Regions from separate parts of the Marinobacter salarius genome, predicted to be linked through region 1. Evidence: predicted binding sites of a transcription regulator. Region 1 holds the regulator's gene; the other holds the start of a gene.
The links. Region 1 encodes sigma-54, which starts transcription at its own class of promoters, with help from an activator protein. Its sites were predicted from a motif close to ANTGGCATNNANNTTGCTNT; they were not measured.
Positions count from the first base shown of each region.

Region 2: the regulator sigma-54 is predicted to act here: its motif matches at 2,483-2,502, upstream of R1T46_RS02610 (ammonium transporter).

Region 1 is NZ_CP136693.1:2,218,689-2,227,651, forward strand. Features, by position in the region: gene ptsN (PTS IIA-like nitrogen regulatory protein PtsN) at 1-210, opposite strand, end outside; gene hpf (ribosome hibernation promoting factor) at 304-612, opposite strand; gene R1T46_RS10265 (RNA polymerase factor sigma-54) at 737-2,263, opposite strand; gene lptB (LPS export ABC transporter ATP-binding protein) at 2,416-3,141, opposite strand; gene lptA (lipopolysaccharide transport periplasmic protein LptA) at 3,119-3,664, opposite strand; gene lptC (LPS export ABC transporter periplasmic protein LptC) at 3,759-4,349, opposite strand; gene R1T46_RS10285 (KdsC family phosphatase) at 4,350-4,907, opposite strand; gene R1T46_RS10290 (KpsF/GutQ family sugar-phosphate isomerase) at 4,907-5,887, opposite strand; gene R1T46_RS10295 (ATP-binding cassette domain-containing protein) at 6,116-6,928, shown strand; gene mlaE (lipid asymmetry maintenance ABC transporter permease subunit MlaE) at 6,928-7,707, shown strand; gene mlaD (outer membrane lipid asymmetry maintenance protein MlaD) at 7,746-8,201, shown strand; gene R1T46_RS10310 (ABC transporter substrate-binding protein) at 8,228-8,881, shown strand; gene R1T46_RS10315 (lipid asymmetry maintenance protein MlaB) at 8,878-8,963, shown strand, end outside.
Region 2 is NZ_CP136693.1:554,204-563,166, forward strand. Features, by position in the region: gene R1T46_RS02590 (fructosamine kinase family protein) at 1-135, opposite strand, end outside; gene R1T46_RS02595 (YkvA family protein) at 171-590, shown strand; gene pomA (flagellar motor protein PomA) at 655-1,431, shown strand; gene R1T46_RS02605 (MotB family protein) at 1,434-2,351, shown strand; gene R1T46_RS02610 (ammonium transporter) at 2,575-3,783, shown strand; gene R1T46_RS02615 (circularly permuted type 2 ATP-grasp protein) at 3,998-5,431, shown strand; gene R1T46_RS02620 (alpha-E domain-containing protein) at 5,425-6,363, shown strand; gene R1T46_RS02625 (transglutaminase N-terminal domain-containing protein) at 6,360-7,145, shown strand; gene R1T46_RS02630 (proteasome-type protease) at 7,238-7,963, shown strand; gene R1T46_RS02635 (lipocalin-like domain-containing protein) at 7,965-8,963, opposite strand, start outside.

The DNA of each region.
Region 1 (8,963 bases):
GATCGCGATGCCCTGTCCGATACCCGTGCTCCCCAGTCGCTCCCGTGCGACCAGGTTGGTGAATATCTGGGTGTCGCTGAGCAAAGAGTCGTGTTGCTGGATCTGCTCGGCAATGGTTTCCATAACCCGCTTTTTGCTGGAGGCAGGCACCCGGCAAAGGGTTAGCTCCGGCGCGAGAATGTTCTCGATAGTCAGGGATGTGTCGGTCATGAATCGACTGCAGTTCCGTAAAAAAAGGCTGCGGCACGTGTTGCATGGTTAGCCAGTGCCGCAGCTCGATTAACTGTCATGCAGGGGTGCGTCCTAGCGGGCGCCGTTCCCATGCATCCGGTCTACGTTCTTTTCCTTGTGCTTCAGGATCTGCCTGTCCAGCTTATCTACCAGTCCATCAATGGCAGCGTACATATCGCTGTTTTCGGCCTTTGCGTGAATCTCACCACCTATCACGTGAAGCGTAGCTTCCGCCATCTGGCGCACTTTTTCCACCTCAAGGGTAACCTGGCAATTGCTGATATGGTCGAAGTGCCGCTCAAGCTTTTCAAATTTGCCTGATACGTAATCTTTCAGTGCGGGAGTCAGTTCTACGTGATGGCCTGAAATATTGAGTTGCATAGGCTTCTCCTGTTTTCAGCTTACCGGCACCCGTTAGGATGCCGGCTGTGTGCCACAGCGTTATGCTGCAGGCGGTATATTTTCAGGAAAGGGCTCTCCCCGTGAGGCGGGGAACAGACGCTTTCTACACCAGTCGCTTTCGCTCGTTGGATGGAGGAATGTGCATTGCCTCGCGATACTTGGCCACGGTTCGTCTAGCCACTTTGATACCCTGGTCTCCTAGCATGGCTGCAATTTTACTATCGCTCAATGGCTTTTTCGGAGTTTCCGTTGCAATCAGCTTTTTGATCATCGCGCGGATTGCCGTGGATGAGCACTCTCCACCCTCGTCGGTACTGACATGGCTTGAGAAAAAATACTTAAGCTCAAATATGCCTCGCGGTGTGTGCATGTATTTCTGGGTGGTGACGCGTGAAATGGTCGACTCATGCATTTCCACCGCCTGGGCAATATCAGAAAGAATCAATGGTTTCATGGCTTCCTCGCCATGATCCAGGAATCCCTGCTGGTGCTCGACAATACGGGTGGCCACCTTGAGCAGGGTTTCGTTACGGCTTTGCAGGCTCTTGATGAACCACTTTGCCTCCTGCAACTGGTCCCGCAGGTACGTGTTGTCGGCACTGCTGTCCGCCCGCTTTATAAGAGAAGCATAGCTTGCATTCACACGAATGCGCGGTGCAATTTCAGGATTCAGTTCCACGCGCCAGCGCTCATTGTGTTTGCGCACGATCACATCGGGAATGACGTAGTCCGGCTCGGCCTGGTCCAGAGTGTCGCCAGGGCGCGGATTCAGTCCGGTAATAAGGGCCAGCACATCCCGTAGCTGTTCTTCCTTCAGGCGGCTGCGACGTAACAGTTGGGCGTAATCACGGTTACCCAGCAGGTTTATGTAGTGGGTAATCACCAGTCGGGCCTGAGCCAGCCAGGGTGTTTCCGGGGGCAGCTGATTCAGCTGGATCAGCAGGCATTCCTGCAGATTACGGGCGAACACGCCGGGTGGATCGAAGTGCTGCAGGCGATGAAGAACGGCTTCCACTTCGTCCAGTTCCAGCGGGTCTTCATCGGATTCGTCCACCATGCCTGAGTGAATTTCCTCAAGCGGAGACGTCAGGTAGCCGTGGTTATCAACCGCATCCATCAGGGCGTGGGCAATGGCCTGATCCCGCTCGCTCATGGGCGTCAGGTTCAACTGCCATTCCAGGTGGTCCTGAAGCGTTTCAGTGGGGGAGTTGCGGGTTTCGAAGTCGTTGTCGTTTTCGTCGTCGTTACGGGCCGCTGAAGCTGGAGCGGACTGGTAAATGTCATCCCAGGCGGTGTCGACGGGAAGGTCATCAGGAATGGTGTCGGGGCTATCCGTTTCTGATGACCAGTCAGGTCCGTTTTCGGATTCGTCCCAGTCCGTTGCGGTGTCGGAGGTGGTGTTGGATTCCTCGGTTGACGCTGTTTCAGAGGACTCGTTGTCATTGTCCGTGGATTCCGGACTCTGGTTGTCGTCGTCTTCCGAGGTTTCCAGCATTGGGTTGGATTCCAATGCCTGCTGGATTTCCTGCTGAAGGTCCAGGGTGGAGAGCTGCAGAAGCCTGATAGCCTGTTGCAGCTGGGGCGTCATGGTCAGGCTTTGGCCCAGCTTTAACTGTAATGAGGCTTTCATAACCATGGTTCAGGATCCGTCACTCGGTCTCTCTCTTCCGTCACTCAGGCTCTCTCTTTACGTCACTCGGGCGCTCTCTGGAGCCGGGGTTGCATAAAAACTCTTTGTATGCTGGCTACTTGCCGCACCAAGCAAGTTCTTTGCCGAGTGTACTACAGGCGAAACTCGTTGCCCAGATACACTTCCTTGACCTGCTGGTTGGCCAGTATATCGTCCGAGTTGCCAGAGGCAATGATATGGCCGCCACTGACAATGTAGGCATTCTCGCAGATATCGAGGGTTTCCCGCACGTTGTGGTCGGTGATCAGTACGCCGATGCCCTTGTCCCGCAGGTGCCGGATGATCTGCTTGATGTCGCTCACTGAGATGGGATCGACCCCAGCGAAGGGCTCGTCCAGCAGGATGAATGCCGGCTCCATCGCCAGTGCGCGGGCAATCTCCACCCGTCGTCGCTCGCCACCTGACAGGGCCATGCCGACGCTATCGCGGATGTGGGTGATGTGAAACTCTTCAAGCAGTTCCTCCAGCTTAGCCTCCCGGTCCGCGCGCTTGAGTTTGCTGCGGGTTTCCAGGATGGCCAGTATGTTGTCGCGCACGGTGAGCTTGCGGAACACCGATGCTTCCTGGGGCAGGTACCCGATTCCCTTTCGGGCACGGCCGTGCATGGGCAGGGGCGTTATGTCCTGATTGTCGATGGTGATTCGACCGTTGTCGGCGGGAACCAGGCCAACAATCATGTAGAAACACGTCGTTTTGCCCGCGCCATTGGGTCCAAGAAGGCCGACTATCTCGCCGCTGCGAATTTCCAGGGAAACGTCGATGACGACCTTCTTCTGCTTGTAGCTTTTTGCCAGGTTACTGGCCCTGAGAACTGCCATCGGTATCCTGTTCGCCGGAGTTGTTGTCTGGATTGTTGTCTGGATTGTTGTCTGGATTGTTGTCGGGATTGCCGCGTGGCTGTATCACCATCTCGACCCGACCGCTGCCATCGCCCTGATCGGCGGAGCCTTCCGCCGTCACAACACGTTCGGCGCTATCATAGTGAATGATATTGCCGCGGAACAGGTTGCCGCCCTGTTCGATAACGGCTTCGCGTTTAAACGTGACCCGATTGTCCGAGGCGGACCAGGTGATCGTCAGGGCGCGGGCGTCGGTTTCGCCCTGGCCTTCCATTGCCGGCTGGCGGTAGCGTGCCGGGGTACCGGTGGCTTCAATGCGGCTGACGCCATTTTCGTCCCGGTGGAGCACAACCTTGTCCGCCACGAGGTTGGCGTCGCCCTGGCTCATTTCAACCGAACCGGTATAGGTTGCAATGCCCTGACCTTCGTCGAGCCGCGCGTTGTCGGCGTTGACCGTGATGGGTTGATCGGACTCCAGATCAAAGGCCGCGGCGAATGGCATGCCAACGGTAAGTGTCAGTGCCAGAACAATCGCTGAGAGTACCGGGCGCGAAGCAACCGATTGGTGTCCCTTGCGGTGAGGGTGGGGCATGAATTTACTTGCCGGGCTCATAGCGTCCTTCCACTTGAGAGTCGAGTTCGAGGATTCGGTCATCAATCCAGGCCTTCATGCCGGTTGCGCGGGTCAGGCTGAACGAATCGGTCAGTTTCACCGGAGCGTCTGTGTAAACAGTACGCTCTGCGTTATCCAGTGTCAGCGTCGACGTGGTTAATGTCAGTGGGCGCCCACCTTGGGCTTGCTGGGACACCCGAACATCCCCGGTCAGGTGGACCAGGTCGTCAGCTTCCATGAACTGGCCTTTGTTGGCCTGGACTTGCCAGGGTGCGTCACCGGGTTCGCCGTAAAGCGTCGCATTCGGCGATTCCATGATGGTCTCGCTGCGGGCCTCGAATTGCTCAATACGCGGGCTTTCGAACTGTGCGGTAAGCTGCCCGGTCTCATCGAAAGAGAGGTAGCGACCATTTACCACGAAACCGTCTGGCTCCGATTCTCCTCTCAGCGCGGCGGCATCCACCGGCTCTGATGACTCGTCACTTTGCCAGAGCAGGAAAAACAGTGCCACTATCGTGAGGGCCAGCCCCAGGGTTCGTACCCAAGGCCGTGCATAGAGGGCTTGGGCGGCCATTCAGTCCTGCTCCAGGTAGGGTTGCAGGCTGGCATTGAGTTGCCCGCAGGCACAGAGCAGCAGTTCACAGGCTTCACGGACTGCGCCGCTGCCCCCCGCGGCCGACGTGCAAAAATCCGCGTGCTGGCGCACCAGCCAGTGGCCATTGGGTACCGTTATGCCTAGCCCGGCATAGCGGATCGCGGGCAGGTCCGGAAGGTCGTCGCCCATGTAGGCAATCTGGTGTGGCGCGATCTCCAGCCGTCCCGCCAGTTCCCGCAGGGCGACTTTCTTGTCCTCACGGCCCTGCATCAGGTGCGGGATGCCGAGGTCGTTCATGCGTTTTTCCGTCAGCGGCGAACGTCGTCCGGTAATGACAGCAACGTTGATGCCGGCAGCCATAACCTGTTTGATGCCCAGGCCGTCGAGAATGTTGAAGCCTTTGATCTCGTCGCCCGAGGCGCTGAACAGCAGAGTGCCGTCGGTCATGATGCCGTCCACATCCAGGGCCAGGAGGCGAATGGCAGCGGCTTTCTCGATCAGGTCCGCTGGCCATTGAGGGCGCAGAGTGTCGGCCATCAGATCACTCCCGCCCGCAATAGGTCGTGCATGTTGATAGCGCCAGTCAGTTTGCCGTCGCGATTGATGACGGGCAGGGCGTTGATCTTCAGCTCTTCCATCATGTTCAGTGCCTCGGCGGCCAACTGGTCATCGTGGATCACACGCCCGTTGCGGGTCATGACCTCGGCAATCGGCGTGTTGTGAATGTCCACGGAGCGATCCAGGGTGCGGCGCAAGTCGCCGTCTGTGAACACGCCGACCAGGTCTCCCCCGGTATTGATGACCGTCGTCATACCCAGGCCCTTGCGGGAAATCTCCAGCAGGGCGCCGCTGAGGGTGGTGCCTTCCTGCACGCGGGGGATCCGGTCCCCGGTGTGCATAATATCGGTGACACGCAGCAGCAACCTGCGGCCCAGGCTGCCGCCGGGGTGTGAAAGCGCAAAGTCCTCTGTGCTGAACCCACGGGCTTCAAGCAGCGCCACGGCCAGGGCATCGCCCATCACCAGAGTGGCCGTGGTGCTTGAGGTGGGGGCCAGTCCAAGGGGGCAGGCTTCCTGGGCAACGCTGATATCCAGGTTGGCAACGGCCTCCCGGGCCAGGATGGAGTTCCCATTGCCCGTCATGCTGATCAGCGGGGCTCCCATGCGCTTGATTAACGGTAAAATAGTCAACACTTCGCTGGTGTTACCGCTGTTGGAAATGCCCAGGACCACGTCCTGACTGGTGATCATTCCCAAGTCACCGTGACTGGCTTCGCCTGGGTGTACGAAGAACGATGGCGTACCAGTGCTGGCGAGGGTGGCGGCGATCTTGTTACCGATATGGCCGGATTTTCCCATGCCGGTCACAACAACACGACCCTGACACGCCATGATAACTTCGCAGGCGCGAACGAAATGGTCATCAATCCGGTCGGTCAGGGCGTGGATGGCCTCACGCTCGATCTCGATGGCTCGCAGGGCGGATTCTCTGAAGGTCTGGCTGGTCTCGGTGTTCATCTGGCTTCCGGGTTCGAAATGTTGATGCTTTTCATCGTGGCAAAAGTATATCACTTCAATGGCTGTGACTGCCCTTCCTGACAAGACGTTCAGCAAAAACTGATCATTGACATCAGTTCATTTTGTGACGGATGGATTGAGGTTCACGGCAGGTTGACATAATGTAGCGCACTCATTAAAGGCTGGGAATGCGGGCTCACCGACACCCGGGCGGTTTTGGAAGCAGGTATGGACACATCCCCCTACATTGAATTGAGAGAAGTGGTTTTCACTCGCGGAAATCGCCGTATCTTTGATGGCGTCAGCCTGGACATTCCCCGCGGCAAGATTACCGCCATCATGGGGCCGAGCGGCACCGGCAAGACCACGTTGTTGCGGCTGATCGGCGGCCAGCTGAAACCGGACTCCGGCAGCATAGTCGTCGCGGGGGAGAAAGTTCCTCAGCTCAAGCGCAAGGCGCTTTACCGTCTGCGGGAAAAGATGGGGATGCTGTTCCAGAGTGGAGCGTTGTTCACGGATCTCAGTGTCTTTGAAAACGTGGCGTTCCCGCTCCGGGTTCATACCACCTTGCCGGAGGATATGATCCGCGACATCGTTCTGATGAAGCTCGAAGCTGTGGGGCTTCGCGGAGCCCGGGATCTGATGCCGGCAGAACTGTCTGGTGGTATGACCAGACGTGTGGCGCTGGCGCGCAGCATCGCGCTGGACCCAGAACTGATCATGTACGACGAGCCTTTTACCGGCCAGGACCCGATTGCCATGGGTGTCCTGGTAAAGCTGATCCGGGATCTCAACAGTTCCATGGGCCTGACCAGTGTGCTGGTGTCCCATGATGTGCCGGAGTCCCTGAGTATCTGCCACTACGCCTGTATCGTCGCGGATGGTCGTATCATAGGCGACGGCACACCTGAGGAGTTGAGGGCGCACCCATCGGAACAGGTTCAGCAGTTCCTGCGTGGTCATCCGGATGGTCCGGTGCCGTTCCACTATCCGGCTGCCGATGCGGCTCAGGACTGGAGTATGGCCGGGAGGGGGGATTGATGGACCGGCTGGCGGCTTTTGGCCGATTGGGGATGAACGTGATTGCATCGCTCGGCCGCTCCGGGCGTTTCCTTGCCGGTGCCCTGGGAGGCGTCCCACGGCCCTCGGTCGGTTTTCCGCTGCTGCTGACGCAGCTGTACTCCGTCGGTGTTCTGTCCCTGGCCATCATAGTGGTGTCCGGCCTGTTTATCGGGATGGTTCTGGGGTTGCAGGGGTACACCATCCTCAGCGACTACGGATCTGAAGCCGCGATCGGTCAGATGATTGCCCTGACCCTGGTGCGGGAACTGGGCCCCGTGGTGACCGCGCTGTTGTTTGCCGGCCGCGCGGGTTCCGCACTGACGGCGGAAATCGGGTTGATGAAAACCACCGAACAGCTTTCGAGTATGGAAATGATGGGCGTTGATCCGCTGCGCCGCGTGATTGCCCCTCGTTTATGGGCGGGCTTTATTTCGGTGCCCGTGCTGGCTGCGGTGTTCTCGGTGGTTGGCATATGGGGTGGCATGCTTGTGGGCGTTGAATGGCTGGGCGTGTTCGAAGGGTCATTCTGGGGCAATATGCAGTCTTCCGTAAGCTTCACCACTGATGTCCTGAATGGTGTCATCAAGAGTATTGTCTTCGGATTCGTCTGCACCTGGATTGCGGTCTATCAAGGGTATGACTGTGTGCCCACCTCGGCCGGTATCAGTGCCGCAACGACCAAAACCGTGGTGTATTCGTCGCTGGCCGTACTCGGGCTGGATTTTGTGCTTACCGCCGTCATGTTTGGTGACTTCTGACCGCGGTATACTGGAAAGTCAGAAAACAGGGGGCCGGAATGGCACAGAGAACAACAGAAGTGATTGTGGGGCTGTTCATGATCGCGGGCATCGCCGCCATAATGTTTCTGGCGTTGCAGGTCAGCGGGCTTACGCCGAAAGCGCCGGAAAGCTCGTACACACTCTACGCCAATTTTAACGACGCCGGCGGGCTGACGCCCCGGGCAAAGGTATCCATGGCTGGTGTCACCGTTGGCAAGATCCGGGAGATAACCCTGAACCGGGAAACCTATCAGGCCCGCGTGACTATTGATGTGAACGCCAGTGTGGATAATATTCCAGCGGATAGCTCAGCAGTAATACGTACATCCGGGCTGCTTGGCGAACAGTACATTGATATTTCGGTGGGCGGAGATATGGAGTCGCTGGGCGACGGAGATACGTTCTATTCCACACAATCCGCCATGAATCTTGAACGGCTAATATCCAACTTTGCCTCAGGGCAGTCACAATGAAAGAAAGTGGTTCACGGGAGAAAACCATGGTTCTGATCAGACAAAGCCTGATGATAGTCACGTTGCTGATGGTAGCACTGGCAGCGCCGGCCCATGCCGGTCCGGAGGAGGAACTCCGCGAGTACGTTGATAAGAACACCCAGAGGCTGGTCGACAAGCTGAATGAGGAAAAGGGTCTTTATGAGAAGGACCCCCAGGCGTTCTACCGGAGTATGGATCAGGAACTGAAAAACTTCGTCGACTTTCGCCGAATCGCCGCTCGGGTCATGGGCCGCTATGCACGGCAGACATCACCGGAACAGCGCGACGAATTCGTCGAAAAGTTCAAACGCAGCCTTTTCGACAGTTACGCTCAGGCTCTGGTTAGCGCTGACGATTTTACCATCGAGGTAAAGGAAGCCACGATCAACCCGAACGACGACGCACGGGCGTCCGTGCGTATGGAAGTGATCAGCGCCTCCGGCACCCGATATCCGGTGACGTACTCCATGTACGAGGCGGAAGAAGGGCGCTGGATGATGGAAAACGTGATCGTCGAAGGCGTGAACATCGGCCTCGCATTTCGTGATCGGTTCAGCCAGGAAATGGAGAAAAACGGCGGCGAGGTCCAGGCCGTGATCGACGACTGGGGTGATGCGGTGGAGTCCCTGAACCTCGAAGGTGACGTCGACAAATCATGAGTACGAATCTGCCTGAGGTGAGTCTTGATGGCAATACGCTCTCAGTGCGCGGGGAAATTGACCCCCTGTCCGTAGTCCCGGT
Region 2 (8,963 bases), 1.7 Mb from region 1:
GCGGGCTTCGCACAACAACGCATCGGGAAAGGACGAAGGATTCTGTTTCACGTAATCGGTCATGCCACCAGTATAACCATGATCGGAAATCGCCTCGCAAACATCCTTGGCTTTGTCACAGGCTTCATGGATCATGGAGCTGCAAGGCCATCCCACACAGGAATAGCCCGATGACAGGTTTTAGCAAGCGCACGGCAAACGAACAGTTGAATCAAGAGGCGGACAAGGTTCACCGCAGAGATGTGGGCGCCCTGCTCGACCGCCAGCAGGCCATCGAGGACAAAGTCAGGAACAGTGGCAAACTGAGCCGGTTCAGCACCGATATCCGGCTGATGTTTTCCATGCTCAGGGACTACTGGCAGGGCAACTATCGCGAAGTACCCTGGAAAAGCATTGCGGCGATCGCCGGTGCCCTTGTTTACGTGCTCAATCCCCTGGATTTGATTCCGGACCTGCTGCTGGGATTCGGCCTGCTGGACGACGCCGGTGTGGTGGCCGCATGCCTGGCCCTGGTGGAATCCGACCTGCTTCGTTACGCAGCGTGGAAAGATCTTAAAATAGAAACACAAACGCTTACGGATAGCGATTGATTCAATAGTGGACTACCGTTAATCTTCGAAAGCCCTCTGAATCACAAAACCCTTTGGAGCTAATGTGGATTTTGCCACCCTGATCGGCCTTGTTGGGGCCATCCTGCTTATAGCCTCAGCCGTCATTCTTGGCGTGTCGCCGGATGTTTTTATCAATCCCCCCTCCATACTGATTGTGGTCGGTGGCACCATGCTGGTTGTGCTGGCGAAATTCAGCTTCAACCAGTTTTTCAGCGCCTTCAAAGTGGCCGCTCGAGCGTTCAAATTCCGCTTGCCGGACACCCGTGAAAGCATTGATGAACTGATTGAAGTAGCCAATGTTGCCCGCAAGCAAGGCATGCTCGGCCTGGAAGAGCGCGAAGTTGGCTCGCCGTTTCTCGGCCAGGGAATACAGATGCTGGTCGATGGCCAGGATGCTGAAACCATCAAACACCTGCTGTCCAAGGAGCGCCTACTGACGCTGGATCACAACCGGTCTGGCGCAAAAGTCTTTACGGCAATGGCCGATGTGGCCCCTGCCATGGGGATGATCGGAACCCTGATCGGGCTGGTGCAGATGCTGTCCAACATGGAAGACCCGAAATCCATCGGTCCTGCCATGGCGGTTGCCCTGCTAACCACACTCTACGGCGCAATGATTGCCACCATGATCGCCACCCCCATCGCGGACAAACTCTCGCTGCGAATGACTGAGGAAGCGCGTCTGCAATCGCTCTATATTGATGCGCTGGTTGCTATCAAGGAAGGCACCAATCCGCGGATTATCGAACAGATGCTGTCGAGTTACCTGACCCCGAAAGAACGTGAGAAAAACTCAGAAGCCGAGACCGCAGGCGTTTAGCCATGGACGAATTACCAGAAGAGGAAAAAGCGGGCATTCCCGCCTGGGTAGTGACATTCGCGGACCTGATGTCGCTGCTGATGTGCTTTTTCGTCCTGCTGTTGTCGTTCTCCGAGATCGACGCACAGAAGTTCAAACAGATCGCTGGTGAACTGTCGAAAGCGTTTGGTGTGCAGCGCGAGGTGCCCGTCCTTGAGGTACCCATGGGCACCAGCCCGATTTTCGATCAGTTTTCTCCGGCACCGCCCGAGCCCACCGTCGTCAACGAAGTCAAACAGACAACCACCGACGAGCAGCCCGAACTGGAAACCCTGAAAAGCCCTACGGATGTGGCTGTGGAATCCGCCATCCAGGAAGAGCTCGAGAAGACCCTGGAGCAGGTTCGATCGGTTCTTGAGACAGCCATCGAAGACGGCCGGGTCAACCTCACCCAGGATCATCACAGAATCATTGTTCGCGTTGAGGAGAAGGGGGCGTTTCCCTCCGGTTCGGCGGACCTGACCTGGGAGTTTGAAGGTCTGTTGCTGGAAATGGCCGACATACTGGTGGAGATCCCCGGCAAGTTGACCATTGAAAGCCACACCGACGATGTTCCCATCCGCACGCAGCGGTTCTACAGCAACTGGGATCTATCCGCCGCCCGGGCGGCAGCGGTTGCCAATGCGCTACTCGCCGAGGGTAAGCTGAAGCCTGCCCGGCTGGCGGTCACCGGTCTCGCTTATACCGAGCCACGGGTACCAAACACCTCTTCGGAGAACCGCGCCAAAAATCGCCGGGTGGAAATCATTATCGATCTGTCCGGGCCGATCGAGGAACAGGAGATGCGGCTAAGGGAACTCATGACCCCCAAAGCCGATGTGTCTGCTGCACCGGATTCCCCCAGTTCCGACGACTCCAACCAGGACGAATTACTGTGGTAGGCGGCCATATTGGTGCACTACCCCCATTAATGCACCATTAAAGAGCGAAAACACCTCACCTTCAGCTCAAACCCGCCCAACTTCAGAGCAGAAAATCACCTAATCGACTCTCCGGCCTAAATTTGCCTCAAAATGGAACACTCCTTGCTTGGCATGCACGCTATCAATGCACAACCCGCCCGTGACAGGTGGATAAAACCAAAAAATCAGGAGCAACCAACCCGTGGATATCACGAGTGCAGTACATACCCTGACCGAAAGCGCCAACACACTGTTCATTCTGATCGGTGCCATCATGGTACTGGCCATGCATGCTGGCTTCGCCTTCCTGGAAGTCGGCACCGTGCGCCACAAGAACCAGGTGAATGCCCTGGTAAAAATCATGACTGACTTCGGCATCTCCGCCGTGGCCTATTTTTTCATTGGCTACTACATCGCCTACGGCAGCCACTTTATGGCCGGCGCTTCAGAGCTGACGGCCGCGAATGGCTATGACCTGGTCAAGTTCTTCTTCCTGATGACCTTCGCCGCCGCCATTCCCGCCATCGTCTCCGGCGGTATCGCCGAGCGTGCAAAGTTCTATCCCATGCTTATCGCCTCAGGGCTGATCGTGGCGTTTGTATATCCCTTCTTCGAGGGCATGATCTGGAACGGCAACTACGGCTTCCAGGCCTGGCTGGAGAACCAGTTTGGTGCAGCCTTCCACGACTTTGCCGGCTCGGTCGTGGTGCACGCCGTGGGCGGCTGGATCGCCCTGGCCGCCGTGCTCCTGCTGGGCGCACGTAAAGGCCGTTACCGCAATGGCCGCGTGGTGGCGTTTGCCCCCTCCAACATTCCATTCCTGGCGCTGGGCGCCTGGATTCTCACCGTCGGCTGGTTCGGCTTTAACGTGATGTCCGCCCAGACCCTGGATGGCATCAGCGGCCTGGTGGCGGTGAACAGCCTCATGGCCATGGTGGGTGGCGTTTTGGTGGCCATGCTGGTCGGCCGCAAGGACCCGGGCTTCATCCACAACGGACCGCTCGCCGGCCTGGTGGCGGTGTGCGCCGGTTCGGACCTGATGCACCCGGTCGGTGCGCTGATTACCGGTGGCATCGCCGGCGCCATCTTCGTGTACATGTTTGAGTGGGCCCAGGACAAGATTGAGCGCCTGGACGATGTACTGGGTGTATGGCCCCTGCACGGTGTGTGCGGTGTATGGGGTGCCATTGCCGCCGGCATCTTTGGCCAGGAAGCGTTCGGGGGCCTGGGCGGGGTCAGCCTGATGTCGCAGATCATCGGTGCGGTTGCCGGTGTTGTGGTGGCTTTTGTCGGCGGCCTGATCGTCTACGGCATTGTTAACGCCATCTCCGGCCTGCGTCTCACAGAAGAAGAGGAATTCAACGGTGCGGATGTCAGTATTCACCGCATTGGCGCTACGTCCCTGGAATAACCCTTGCCCGCCAGCCGCCTTTCCCGGCGGCTGGCAATGCTTTTTATTGACACTTCCCTCCGTCTGGCCTTTTCTTAAATAACCCGTTCCGGTGATAAACCCACGGTTTGCCGCCAGAGTGGCCTGCCTTTTGCTGTTCCTTTACATCATGGGAATGGCTGAATACCGACCGCCCACATCCGGTGGACGGCGTGTTCAGGAGAGGGTCATGGTTATGTTGATACAAACCCCACCCGAGGGTATCTACGACGAACTGTTCGACCAGAATAATCGGGTACGACCCAGCTGCAGGATGCTGGAGGACTGGCTGATCCGATCCGACGAAGCCCTGTTGGCCGAGAAGCGCCGCGAGGCAGACGTGCTGTTCCAACGCCTGGGCATCACCTTTAATGTCTATGGCGAAGACCAGGGGGCCGAACGGCTTATCCCGTTTGATCTGATCCCACGAGTAATCTCCGCCAGCGACTGGCAACGTCTGCAAGCTGGTTTGCGCCAGCGGGTGCAGGCGTTGAACCGCTTCCTGTTCGATATCTATCACGAGTTCGAGATTATTCGCGCCGGTGTCATCAGTGCTGAACAGGTATTCGCCAACCCCCAGTACCAGCCCGGCATGCAAAACCTCAAGCTGCCACGTAATCTGTATTCCCACATAGCCGGCATCGATTTGATCCGCCACAACGACGGCGATTTCTACGTGCTGGAAGACAATCTCCGCTGCCCCAGCGGTGTCTCCTACATGCTGGAAAACCGGCGCATGATGATGCGCCTGTTTCCAGAACTGTTTGCCAAGGCCCCGGTAGCACCGGTTGAACATTACCCGGCCCTGTTGGGCGAAACACTGCGCGCAGCGTCGCTAAATCCCAACCCTACCGTAGTCGTGCTAACCCCCGGCCGTTTCAACAGTGCCTATTTTGAACACGCCTTCCTGGCCCGGCAGATGGGTATCGAACTGGTGGAAGGGGCGGACCTGTTTGTACGGCGCAATAAGGTCTACATGAAGACCACCGTCGGCCCCCAGCAGGTGGACGTGATTTACCGGCGGGTCGACGACGACTTCCTCGATCCGCTGGCTGGCAACCCGGATTCCATGCTGGGTGTACCCGGGCTCTATGCAGCCTACCGCACCGGCAATGTGGTGCTTGCCAACGCCATGGGCACCGGCGTCGCCGACGACAAGGCCATTTACCCCTTCGTACCCGAGATGATCCGTTTCTACCTGGGTGAAGAACCGATCCTGAAAAATGTCCCCACCTGGCAGGGCCGCAAGCCAAAAGACCTCAAGTACATCCTCGACAACCTGCCGGACCTGGTGGTCAAGGAAACCCAGGGCGCTGGTGGCTACGGCATGCTGATCGGCCCCAAGGCCAGCAAAAAAGAGCTGAGCCATTTCCGCTCGCTGTTGCGGGCCAGGCCAGACAACTACATTGCCCAGCCCACACTGAGCCTGTCTACCTGCCCGACGTTTGTAAACGAAGGCGTAGCGCCCCGACACCTCGACCTGCGGCCTTTTGTGCTTTCGGGCAAGAAAGTGCAGATGGTACCTGGTGGATTGACCAGGGTGGCCCTGAAAGAGGGTTCACTGGTGGTGAATTCATCCCAGGGCGGTGGCACCAAGGACACCTGGGTACTGGAGGGCGAGGAATGCTGAGCCGAGCTGCATCAAGTCTGTTCTGGATGGCCCGCTATCTTGAGCGGGCGGAAACCCAGGCCCGTCTGCTGGACGTCAGCCTCACCATGGCGTTGATCGACGTTCCCGAAGACCGCGAGGAACAGCTATCCGTGCCATTGCTGGTGACCGGTAGCCGCGAAACCTTTCACGAGCTCTACCCGGAAATCACCCCCCAGAACCTGATTGATTTCCTTCTCCTGGACGACCGCCACCCTGCCAGTGTGTTCAGTGTGATCCGCAGCGCCCGGGATAACGCCCTGCACGTGCGAGGCAATCTCTCCGCAGATGTCTGGGAGAGCATTAACCTGGCCTGGATGGAGCTGAAGGAACTACGCCATAAAGGGGTGACCGAATCCAACGCCAGCCGGGTGTTTGACTGGACCCGCGAACGCTCAAACGTGTTCCGTGGTGCGGCCTATGGCACCCTGCTGCGCAATGACGCCTTCCATTTCCTGCTCCTGGGTACGTTTATCGAGCGTGCAGACGCCACCGCCCGCGTGCTGAACATCCGCCACCACATGGCCACCAAATCCCTGGAAGGACACCCCACCCAGTCGTTCTTCGAATGGACGGCGCTGCTGCACTCGTTGGCCGCCTTTGAGGCCTACCAGAACACCTATGGCCACAATATCGAACCGATGAATGTGGCCGAACTTCTGATTCTCAAACCGGATGTTCCCCGTTCGCTCCACGCCTGCCTGGAGGAAATCGCGGATCTTCTGGAGCAGATCGAAAGCGGCGAGGCCCGCCGGGCCCGGCGCCTGGCCACAAGCCTGTATGCCAACATCCGCTACGGCGACCGCGAGTACATTGCCGAGCGCGGCCTGAATGAGTATCTGACCGACTTCCTGCAACGCATTCAACGTATCGCCGGCCAGATCCAGAAAGACTACATGGGGTGGAAACAATGAAGCTGAATATCCGCCATGACACCACCTATAGCTACGACGAACCCATGCACAAAGGCATCCAGTATCTACGCCTGACACCCCGTAACACACCCCAGCAGAAGATACTGGAGTGGCACCTGAGTGCCCCCGGCGAAACCAGCCAGATGACAGACGGCTTCGGCAATATTGTTACCGTCATGACCATGGACAAAGCGACCAGGGAGATCACCCTGACGGCGGAGGGCGTGGTTGATCTCACGGGCAAACCATTAACCAAGGACGACTCACCGTTTCCGCCCGAGGTGTTCCTGCGCCACACTCCGTTAACCGACGCCGACAAAGCCATCAAGGCCTTCGCAAGCCAGTTCTCCGCCAACAAGCGCAGCCTGGTGCGAATGATGAACCGTATCCTCGAGCACATCGAATTCACGCCCGGCGTCACCACGGTGACCCACACCGCCGCCGAAGCCTTTCAGCAGAAGGCGGGTGTGTGCCAGGACCATACCCATGTATTCATCTCCTGCTGCCGCCACATTGGGGTGCCGGTGCGGTATGTCAGCGGTTACATCCACACGTTCAGCGATGACCACCTGGCCACCCACGCCTGGGCCGAGGCCTGGCTGGGCCACAACTGGCATACCTTTGATGTGGTGAACCTGCTCAATGTTGCTGAAAGCCATATCAAGCTGGCAACCGGACTGGATTACCGGGATGCAGCACCCGTGCGGGGCATTCGCAGCGGCGGCGGCATGGAGCACCTGCAGACCCGTGCCTGGGTCACCATGGCCGGGGAAAGCCAGTAACAAAAAGCTGTGCAAATTCCACACGCCGCTCCATGCTTTCTGCGCAGAAACGGGTAAACTGAGCGCATTCAGTACGACCCGAGGGTAGCCCCATGACCTATTGTGTGGCGATGCGCCTGGCCGACGGCCTGGTTTTCGCATCCGACTCCCGCACCAACGCGGGCTTTGACCAGATTTCGACCTTCCGCAAAATGCATGTCTTCGAACAGCCGGGGGAACGGGAACTGGTGATTCTATCGGCGGGCAACCTGGCCACCAGCCAGAGCGTTATCAGCCTGCTGGAAAAACGCGCCGGCTCCGAAGACCCCAATGTGTTCTCCACCGCCTCCATGTTCGAGACGGCAGAGGTTGTCGGCAGAACCATCCGCGAGGTTATTCACCGCGACAACCCCGAGGGCAAAGTGAACCATGTGGACTTCAGCTGTTCACTGATACTGGGCGGCCAGATCCGGGGCGAACAGGTACGCCTGTTCAACATCTACCCCGAAGGCAACTTCATTGAAGCCACTGAAGAAACGCCTTATTTCCAGATTGGCGAGTCCAAATACGGCAAGCCCATCCTCGACCGCGTCGTGAACTATAATTCCTCGCTGGACCGGGCCTACCAGTGCGCCCTGATTTCCTTCGACTCCACCATGAAGAGCAACCTGTCGGTGGGGATGCCGCTGGATGTCGCCATATACCGCAACAACGAACTGAAGCCCTGCTTCGTCGACCGGGTGGACGAACACAACGATTACTTCCACCAACTCCGCCAACAGTGGCACCGGGGCATCCAGGAACTGATCAGCGGTCTGCAGCCGCCGGCGATCCGCTAGCTCAGTTGCGGTAACCGGTCAGTTCCATATACCCCACACCGTCGTGGGAACCTGTCACCGTCACCGGGCTTTCCCAATACGGGTAGAGCCCGGCGTTCCAGTAGTCGCCGGGCGGCGCGGCAACCTGTATATCCACGTTTTGCTGTGGCATCCGCAGATGCCACTCCACAGGAACCCTGCCCTGCGGCGAGGATTGCCAGTCGAGTGGGCTCAGGCTGATGTCGTTTCCGTTCAACGTTTCAACCTGCCCATTGGCGTTTATCCAGCTGCCAGACACGAAGGCGCCTTGGTCTTCCCGCAGGCGAAACGCCATCAGTTTATGGCCGTCATCCAGATGCAGGGCGAACCAGTCCCAGCCCTGCTGGCCAGCCTTCAGGAACTGACTGCTCCACTCGCGATCGAACCAGCCCTTGCCGGAAACGGCCAGGGTTTCATCGCCAAGGGTCACCGTACCCTCAATGTGCAGATCCACCAGGCTGAAATACATTGAGCCCTCGCCACTGGCGGATTTGGCACTGAACCCGTTTTTCCCATGGGGTACCGGTTTGCCGGTGTTGCTCAGGCGCAGATCGTAGCGCCAGTTACCGCCCTCAACCTGCAAATGCCACTGTTCGGAATCCGGTTGCGATACCAGCCGCCAGTCATCCAGCCATACCTGTAACGGGTCCGCCCTGGCCCCGGCATGCCCCAAATCACCCCGGGCCAGCTTTTCTTCAAACCAGTGCTCACCCTCAAATGACACGGCGGCGTGTGCCATCCACGCCGCGTCCAGGGGCCAGGCACTGGCCTCTGGTGGTTCCGCATTGGCGGGTCGCGGTTTCAAAGCCTGACGGAACTGTGTCCACTGCAGCCCCAGCGGTCTGCCGTCCTGGGTTTCCAGGTTAGCGGTCAGGTACCACCATTCAATACGGTGTTGCGGATGGGGCCCCCAGTCCTCGGGAAAGATCAGGGTGTCGCCTGGCTCCGGCTGCTGGAATTGCGATTGCTCCACCTCGCCTGT